Cohnella herbarum: one gene and its partner. The protein of the gene in region 1 binds, or shares a complex with, the protein of each later gene. Links are inferred from orthologs where the notes say so. Each region holds a gene or a part of one and is shown on either strand. Other genes may lie near its edges. The genes, in order: rpsG and tig.

The links.
Region 2: the proteins of rpsG (region 1) and tig are in contact, whole or in part, in a crystal structure (PDB 3GTY), measured with the Thermotoga maritima proteins. The link is inferred for Cohnella herbarum from one-to-one orthologs. Residues at the interface, in WP_004081843.1 of Thermotoga maritima: Lys34, Lys52, Lys55, Glu59, Arg62, Gln63, Glu66, Asn67, Lys69, Val71, Arg95, Ala109, Lys110, Lys111, Gly112, Arg113, Pro114, Glu117, Glu121, Ile124, Ala125, Tyr127, Asn128, Asn129, Thr130, Gly131, Lys135, Asp139, Arg142, Met143; in WP_004081061.1 of Thermotoga maritima: Glu122, Val124, Val129, Leu130, Tyr133, Glu188, Gly259, Ile262, Tyr263, Glu266, Ser270, Glu273, Gln274, Glu277, Arg308, Gln311, Ile312, Ser315, Tyr316, Glu325, Arg329, Arg336, Leu363, Phe366, Trp367, Arg373, Leu377, Arg381, Leu384, Glu387.

The regions. Positions count from the first base shown.
Region 1 is NZ_CP051680.1:4,501,605-4,504,715, reverse strand. What follows is about bases 1-2,785. They hold rpsG (30S ribosomal protein S7), read left to right. Parts: upstream 1-1,050; coding sequence 1,051-1,521; downstream 1,522-2,785. Other genes in these bases: fusA (elongation factor G), read left to right, coding at 1,561-2,785; rpsL (30S ribosomal protein S12), read left to right, coding at 565-987; HH215_RS19230 (hypothetical protein), read left to right, coding at 1-212. Outside these bases: more of fusA, read left to right, coding at 2,786-3,111.
Region 2 is NZ_CP051680.1:52,391-55,554, reverse strand. Bases 327-3,164 are described here. They hold tig (trigger factor), read right to left. Parts: upstream 2,472-3,164; coding sequence 1,182-2,471; downstream 327-1,181. Other genes in these bases: HH215_RS00270 (hypothetical protein), read right to left, coding at 2,582-3,164; clpP (ATP-dependent Clp endopeptidase proteolytic subunit ClpP), read right to left, coding at 395-997; clpX (ATP-dependent protease ATP-binding subunit ClpX), read right to left, coding at 327-360. Also shown: more of clpX, read right to left, coding at 1-326. UniProt on the Bacillus subtilis protein: Involved in protein export. Acts as a chaperone by maintaining the newly synthesized protein in an open conformation. Functions as a peptidyl-prolyl cis-trans isomerase.

The DNA of each region.
Region 1 (3,111 bases):
CTCTTGCGGGCGCAGGGATAGCCAAGGCTTTGCCAGAGTATGCAAGCGGGCTGGCGTGGTTGCTGCCGCCTCTATTCCGAACGATGGAAACGTTGAATCGGTATGAAGAGGCAACGGCCTTGGACATCGCTTTGTCGGTGACGGCGCCTTTATTGTATAGCGGCATATTGCTTGGGATATTCCTTGTTAGCATGAAGAAGAGGCTATTCTAGTTCATAGGCATTTGAATGCTTATTATCCTTGACACACCCAAATTGAAGTGATAATATATCATAGTGTGTGCCAGACGTGCGTCATACTGACGTACATCGATACGGTGCGATCCTAAGTAAAAAGTGTGACATTGAGTCGGCGAGGCTACTGCCGCAGCCGTTGGGGAATAGAATTGATGGGTTTGATTCGGTCATGGATCACGGAAAAGCGATTTTCATGTGTGAAGCTGGTCGGTCGGGCCCTTTCTCGTCTCTCAAAATGAACCACCTGGATCTGTGGGCTTCGCAAAGGGGTATCGGTTGAGTCGTTTACTAATTATTTTTTTACCGATTACGGGAAGGGGGTGGCAGCATGCCAACAATTAACCAGCTAGTTCGTAAAGGCCGTCAATCGAAGGTCGTAAAATCGAAATCTCCTGCTCTTCAAAGAGGGTTCAACGCGTTGAAACGCGTAGAAACTGAATTGAGCGCGCCTCAAAAACGCGGAGTGTGCACTCGTGTAGGAACGATGACTCCGAAAAAACCGAACTCCGCACTTCGTAAATACGCAAGGGTCCGTTTGACCAACCGCGTTGAGGTGACCGCCTACATTGGGGGGATCGGCCATAACTTGCAAGAGCATAGCGTTGTTCTTGTTCGCGGAGGCCGGGTTAAAGACTTGCCGGGGGTTCGTTATCATATCGTTCGCGGAGCGTTGGATACCGCAGGCGTTAACAACCGGAAACAAGCTCGTTCCAAATACGGTACGAAAAGACCGAAAGTTAAAAAATCCTAATAAGCGGAAGGGCGACTTTATCGCCTGACGCGGAACAACATGAATGAGAAAGGAGGAACTTCGATGCCACGTAAAGGACCAGTTCCGAAACGGGATGTACTCCCGGATCCGCTGTACAACAGCAAACTTGTTACTCGTCTCGTAAACCGCATCATGATCGACGGAAAGAAGGGCGTAGCCCAACAACTTCTGTATGATGCGTTCACATTGATTCAAGAGCGCTCCGGTAAAGAACCAATGGAGGTTTTTGAAGCAGCAATCAAGAACATCATGCCGGTGCTTGAGGTTAAAGCTCGCCGCGTAGGTGGAGCAAACTATCAAGTTCCAATTGAAGTTAAGCCTGAACGCCGCACGTCCCTTGGACTGCGCTGGCTCGTTAACTACTCCCGCAACCGCGGAGAGAAGACGATGGAAGAGCGTTTAGCAGCTGAAATTCTGGATGCTTCCAATAACACTGGAGCAGCCGTTAAGAAGCGTGAGGATACTCACAAAATGGCGGAAGCGAACAAAGCATTCGCTCACTACCGTTGGTAGAATTCGCTTAAGCAACACAAATGAAGGGAGACTATATCGATGGCTAGAGAGTTCTCCTTGCAAAATACGCGTAATATCGGGATTATGGCGCATATTGATGCGGGTAAAACCACGACTACGGAACGGATTTTGTTCTACACCGGACGAGTTCATAAGATCGGCGAAGTGCACGAAGGCGCCGCTACGATGGACTGGATGGAGCAAGAGCAAGAGCGTGGCATCACGATTACATCGGCCGCTACGACCGCTCAATGGTCTGGACACCGTATCAATATTATCGACACCCCGGGTCACGTTGACTTCACGGTAGAAGTCGAGCGCTCCTTGCGCGTATTGGATGGGGCTGTTGGCGTGTTCAGCGCCAAAGAAGGCGTTGAACCACAGTCCGAAACGGTATGGCGTCAAGCCGACCGTTACGGCGTACCGCGTATCGCTTATGTTAATAAGATGGATATTATCGGTGCGGACTACCTTAACGTTATTACTTCCATGAAAGAACGCTTGAACGCGAACGCTGTAGCGATTCAATTGCCTATGGGCGCCGAAGATGTTTTTGTAGGGATGATCGACCTTGTTGAACGGGTTGCTTATAAATACAAAGACGATCAAGGTAAGGATCCAGAGAAAATTGCGATTCCTGCAGAGTATGAAGCTCAAGTGGAAGAACTACGCGCTATCTTGGTAGAGAAAGTTGCAGAACTGGATGAAGACTTGACGATGAAATTCTTGGAGGGTGAAGAACTCACGATCCCGGAAATCAAAGCAGCTCTTCGTAAAGGCGTCTGTGAAGTGAAAATCTTCCCGGTCGTATGCGGCTCCTCTTACCGTAACAAAGGCGTTCAGCCGATGTTGGATGCTGTAGTTGATTACCTGCCGTCTCCTCTAGACGTACCTTCTATCACAGGTCATTTAGAAGACGGTACGGAAACAGTTCGTAAGTCTTCGGACGCCGAACCTTTCGCTGCATTAGCGTTTAAGATTATGACTGACCCTTACGTTGGTCGTCTGACTTTCTTCCGCGTATACTCCGGCGTACTGAGCGCAGGCTCTTACGTTGTAAACGCGACGAAAGGCAAACGCGAACGCGTCGGCCGTATTCTGCAAATGCATGCGAACAGCCGTCAAGAAATCGCCGAAGTTTACTCCGGTGATATCGCGGCAGCCGTCGGTCTGAAAGATACGACGACTGGAGACACGCTGTGCGACGAGAAACATCCGGTAATCCTGGAATCGATGAACTTCCCTGAGCCGGTTATCCAACTTGCGGTTGAGCCTAAAACGAAAGCCGACCAAGATAAAATGGGTATCGCTCTGCAGAAGCTCGCTGAGGAAGATCCTACGTTCCGTGCTCACACGGACGAAGAAACCGGCCAAACGATCATCTCCGGTATGGGCGAGCTTCACTTGGAAATCCTTGTTGACCGTATGCTTCGCGAATTCAAAGTGGAGACGAATGTTGGTAAACCGCAAGTTGCTTACCGTGAAACATTCCGTGTCCCTGCGAAAGTCGAAGGTAAGTTCGTTCGCCAATCCGGTGGACGCGGTCAATACGGCCATTGCTGGATCGAGTTCGAACCGCGTGAGCCAGGC
Region 2 (3,164 bases), 4.4 Mb from region 1 along the record:
GGAGCCCGTAGGACCTACAAGCATGATATTACTCTTCTGTAGCTCGACGTCTTCGATCTTCGCCTGGGAATTAATGCGTTTGTAGTGATTATATACGGCAACCGATAAAGACTTCTTCGCTTGCTCTTGACCGATGACGTACTGGTCGAGAATGTTGCGAATGTCTTTCGGCTTCGGAATATCCTTCAGATCGAGCTCTTCTTCGTGACCGAGCTCCTCTTCCACGATTTCCGTGCACAGTTCGATACACTCATCGCATATATATACGCCGGGACCGGCAACCAGCTTTCGAACCTGATCCTGCGATTTACCGCAGAACGAGCACTTTAACTGACCTTTTTCGTCGCTGAATTTAAACATGTAAACCCTCCTTAGTAAACCGCTTCATACTATCTTATGCTTTCTGATTATCCGTAGCAATCGGAGCGGTAATTACTTTATCCACCAATCCGTATTGTACCGCTTCTGCCGCGCTCATGAAGTTGTCGCGGTCGGTATCCCGTTCGATTTTCTCGTACGGTTGGCCCGTGCGGTCGACGTAAATCTGATTCAGCTTTTGTTTCGTCTTGACGATCCAATCCGCGTGAATCTTAATATCGGACGCCTGACCTCTTACCCCGCCTAACGGCTGGTGAATCATGATCTCGCTGTTCGGCAAAGCGAAACGCTTGCCCGGAGCGCCGGCCGTAAGCAACAATGAGCCCATGCTGGCAGCCATGCCAACGCAAATCGTAGATACGTCGGGCTTAATGAATTGCATCGTATCGAAGATTCCCATACCGGCCGTTACCGAGCCGCCAGGGGAGTTAATGTACAGGTGGATGTCCTTCTCTGGATCTTCCGCTGCCAAGAAAAGCAGTTGGGCGATAATGAGATTGGCGACATCGTCGTCAATCGCGCTTCCGAGAAAAATAATCCGGTCCTTCAAGAGCCTAGAATAGATGTCGTACGACCGCTCTCCGCGATTCGTTTGCTCGACGACCATAGGTACCAACATGTTACCAACCCCTTTTCTCATTGGACTTCAAATCTCGGTAATAGTTTAACACGTTCAAAACGGAATGTCATGTTGACGAGTTCTTTTCGGGCGAACGTTGGTCTTGAGACGGTGTTGAGCTTATGTATTCGGGGTGAAAAATAAGGCACGCGAGTTGCACGTGCCTTTTCTGTGATGGTTGGATTTATGCGGATTTGCTGTTGTCGACCAGGAATTTCACGGCTTTGCGAACTTTCAGATCCGCGCCCATGTTCTCTAGGTATCCGTTCGCAGCGAAAATATCCCGAAGTTCTTCAGCCGGACGATTGTACAGCTTGGACAGGTTCTCCAGCTCTTCGTCGATATCGGCTTCGGAAACGTCTAAGTTTTCCGCTTTCGCGATTTCCTCGAGGACCAAGTTATTGCGAACGCGTTTCTCCGCATCCACTTGCATTTGCGCTTTCAGCGCAGCTTCGTCTTGACCGCTGAACTGGTAGTACAGGTCAAGGTTCATGCCTTGCTGACGAAGACGGTTTTCGAAATCCTTCAACATATGAGCGATCTCGGAATCGACCATCACTTGCGGCACTTCAAGCTCGGCGGCATCGGTCGCTTTGTCAACGATCGCCGTTTCGCGAGCGAGCTCGGCATCTTTAACTTTGCGATCCTTCAGCTTGGTCGTCAAGTCGGCTTTGTACTCTTCAAGCGTATCGAACTCGCTTACGTCTTTGGCGAATTCATCGTCAAGGGCAGGCAGGTTTTTACGTTTGATTTCGTTGAGCTTCACTTTGAATACGACGGCTTTGCCAGCCAAGTCTTCCGATTGGTAATTTTCAGGGAAAGTTACGTTGATGTCTTTCTCTTCGGCGATGTTAAGACCGACGACTTGATCTTCGAATCCCGGAATGAACGAACCGGAACCCAGCTCAAGCGAATAGTTGTCGCCTTTGCCGCCGTCGAACGGAACTCCGTCCAAGAAACCTTCGAAATCGATCGAAGTGTGGTCGCCTTGTTGCGCGGGACCTTCATCAACGACTACGAGCTCGGCATGGCGATTTTGCAGGCGCTCCAACTCGGCCGCAACTTCCTCTTCGGAAACTTCCGCTTCTTCCGCAGGAACGACTAAGCCTTTGTAGTCGCCAAGTTTAACTTCCGGTTTAACCGTTACTTTAGCTTTGAATTTGAACGATTTGCCTTTGCCGAATTGCTCAACGTCTACGTCAGGACGATCGATCGGCTCGATGCCGGCTTCGTCGATTGCTTTCGAGTAAGCTTCGGGAAGCAAAATATCGATCGCGTCTTGATAGAGGCTTTCGACGCCGAAACGAGCTTCGAAAATGCCGCGCGGCACTTTACCTTTACGGAAACCCGGTACGTTTACTTTTTGTACGACTTTGCGAAACGCCTTGTCCAAAGCAATCGTAACTTGCTCCGCATCCACTTCAACCTCAAGAACCCCAACGTTCTTCTCTATCTTTTCCCAGTTTGCTGTCATTTTATGCTTTCCCCTCCGTAACATCTTGCCGCTTCGATGCGGCCATTCCATTCACATAAACCACTCTATTATAGAACAACATCGTCCCGCGTTCAAGGCTGAAACTAAACTCATGTGTGATTCGGTCGCGGCTCGATGGAATACTGCCGCAGCCAACGGAGCGCCTGCTCGTAACGAAAGCGCAATTCCCCCGTAATCCCGTATTGCTCCCGGATCCATTCGTCGCCGTGTTTGCCGTGCAATTTCTCCATCAACAGTTGGTGAAGAGCCGCTCCCCATAAGTCCGAAGAGCCGTCGTCATCCTCGACCATGCTTTTATAAATCGAGGTTCCATACGCGACTTCCACGCATTCCTTCCACATCTCTTCCGCGAAATAAGAAAGCGTCGGGTCGGATACTTCCGCCGTTTGGCGAACCCTATCCAGAACGTGCAGAACGCCTTGCGGAAATTCGGAAAAGACAAGCGGGGTATCGCCGGATTCCACCGTCAAGCTTTCCCCGTCCCTCCAAAAAGACACGGGTCCCGCCGCCCCTTGTTTCCGCAGAGCTTGAAGGGCGCGAAATTGCACGGGAGGGATATATTCCTTGCGCGCCAGCCACTGCCTTAACGACAGATCGATGTCCGGGTGAGCGACGTGCATCAGTTGACTTAGAATCAGCAATTGCTGCTCGGGATCATCCCCATTATATAGA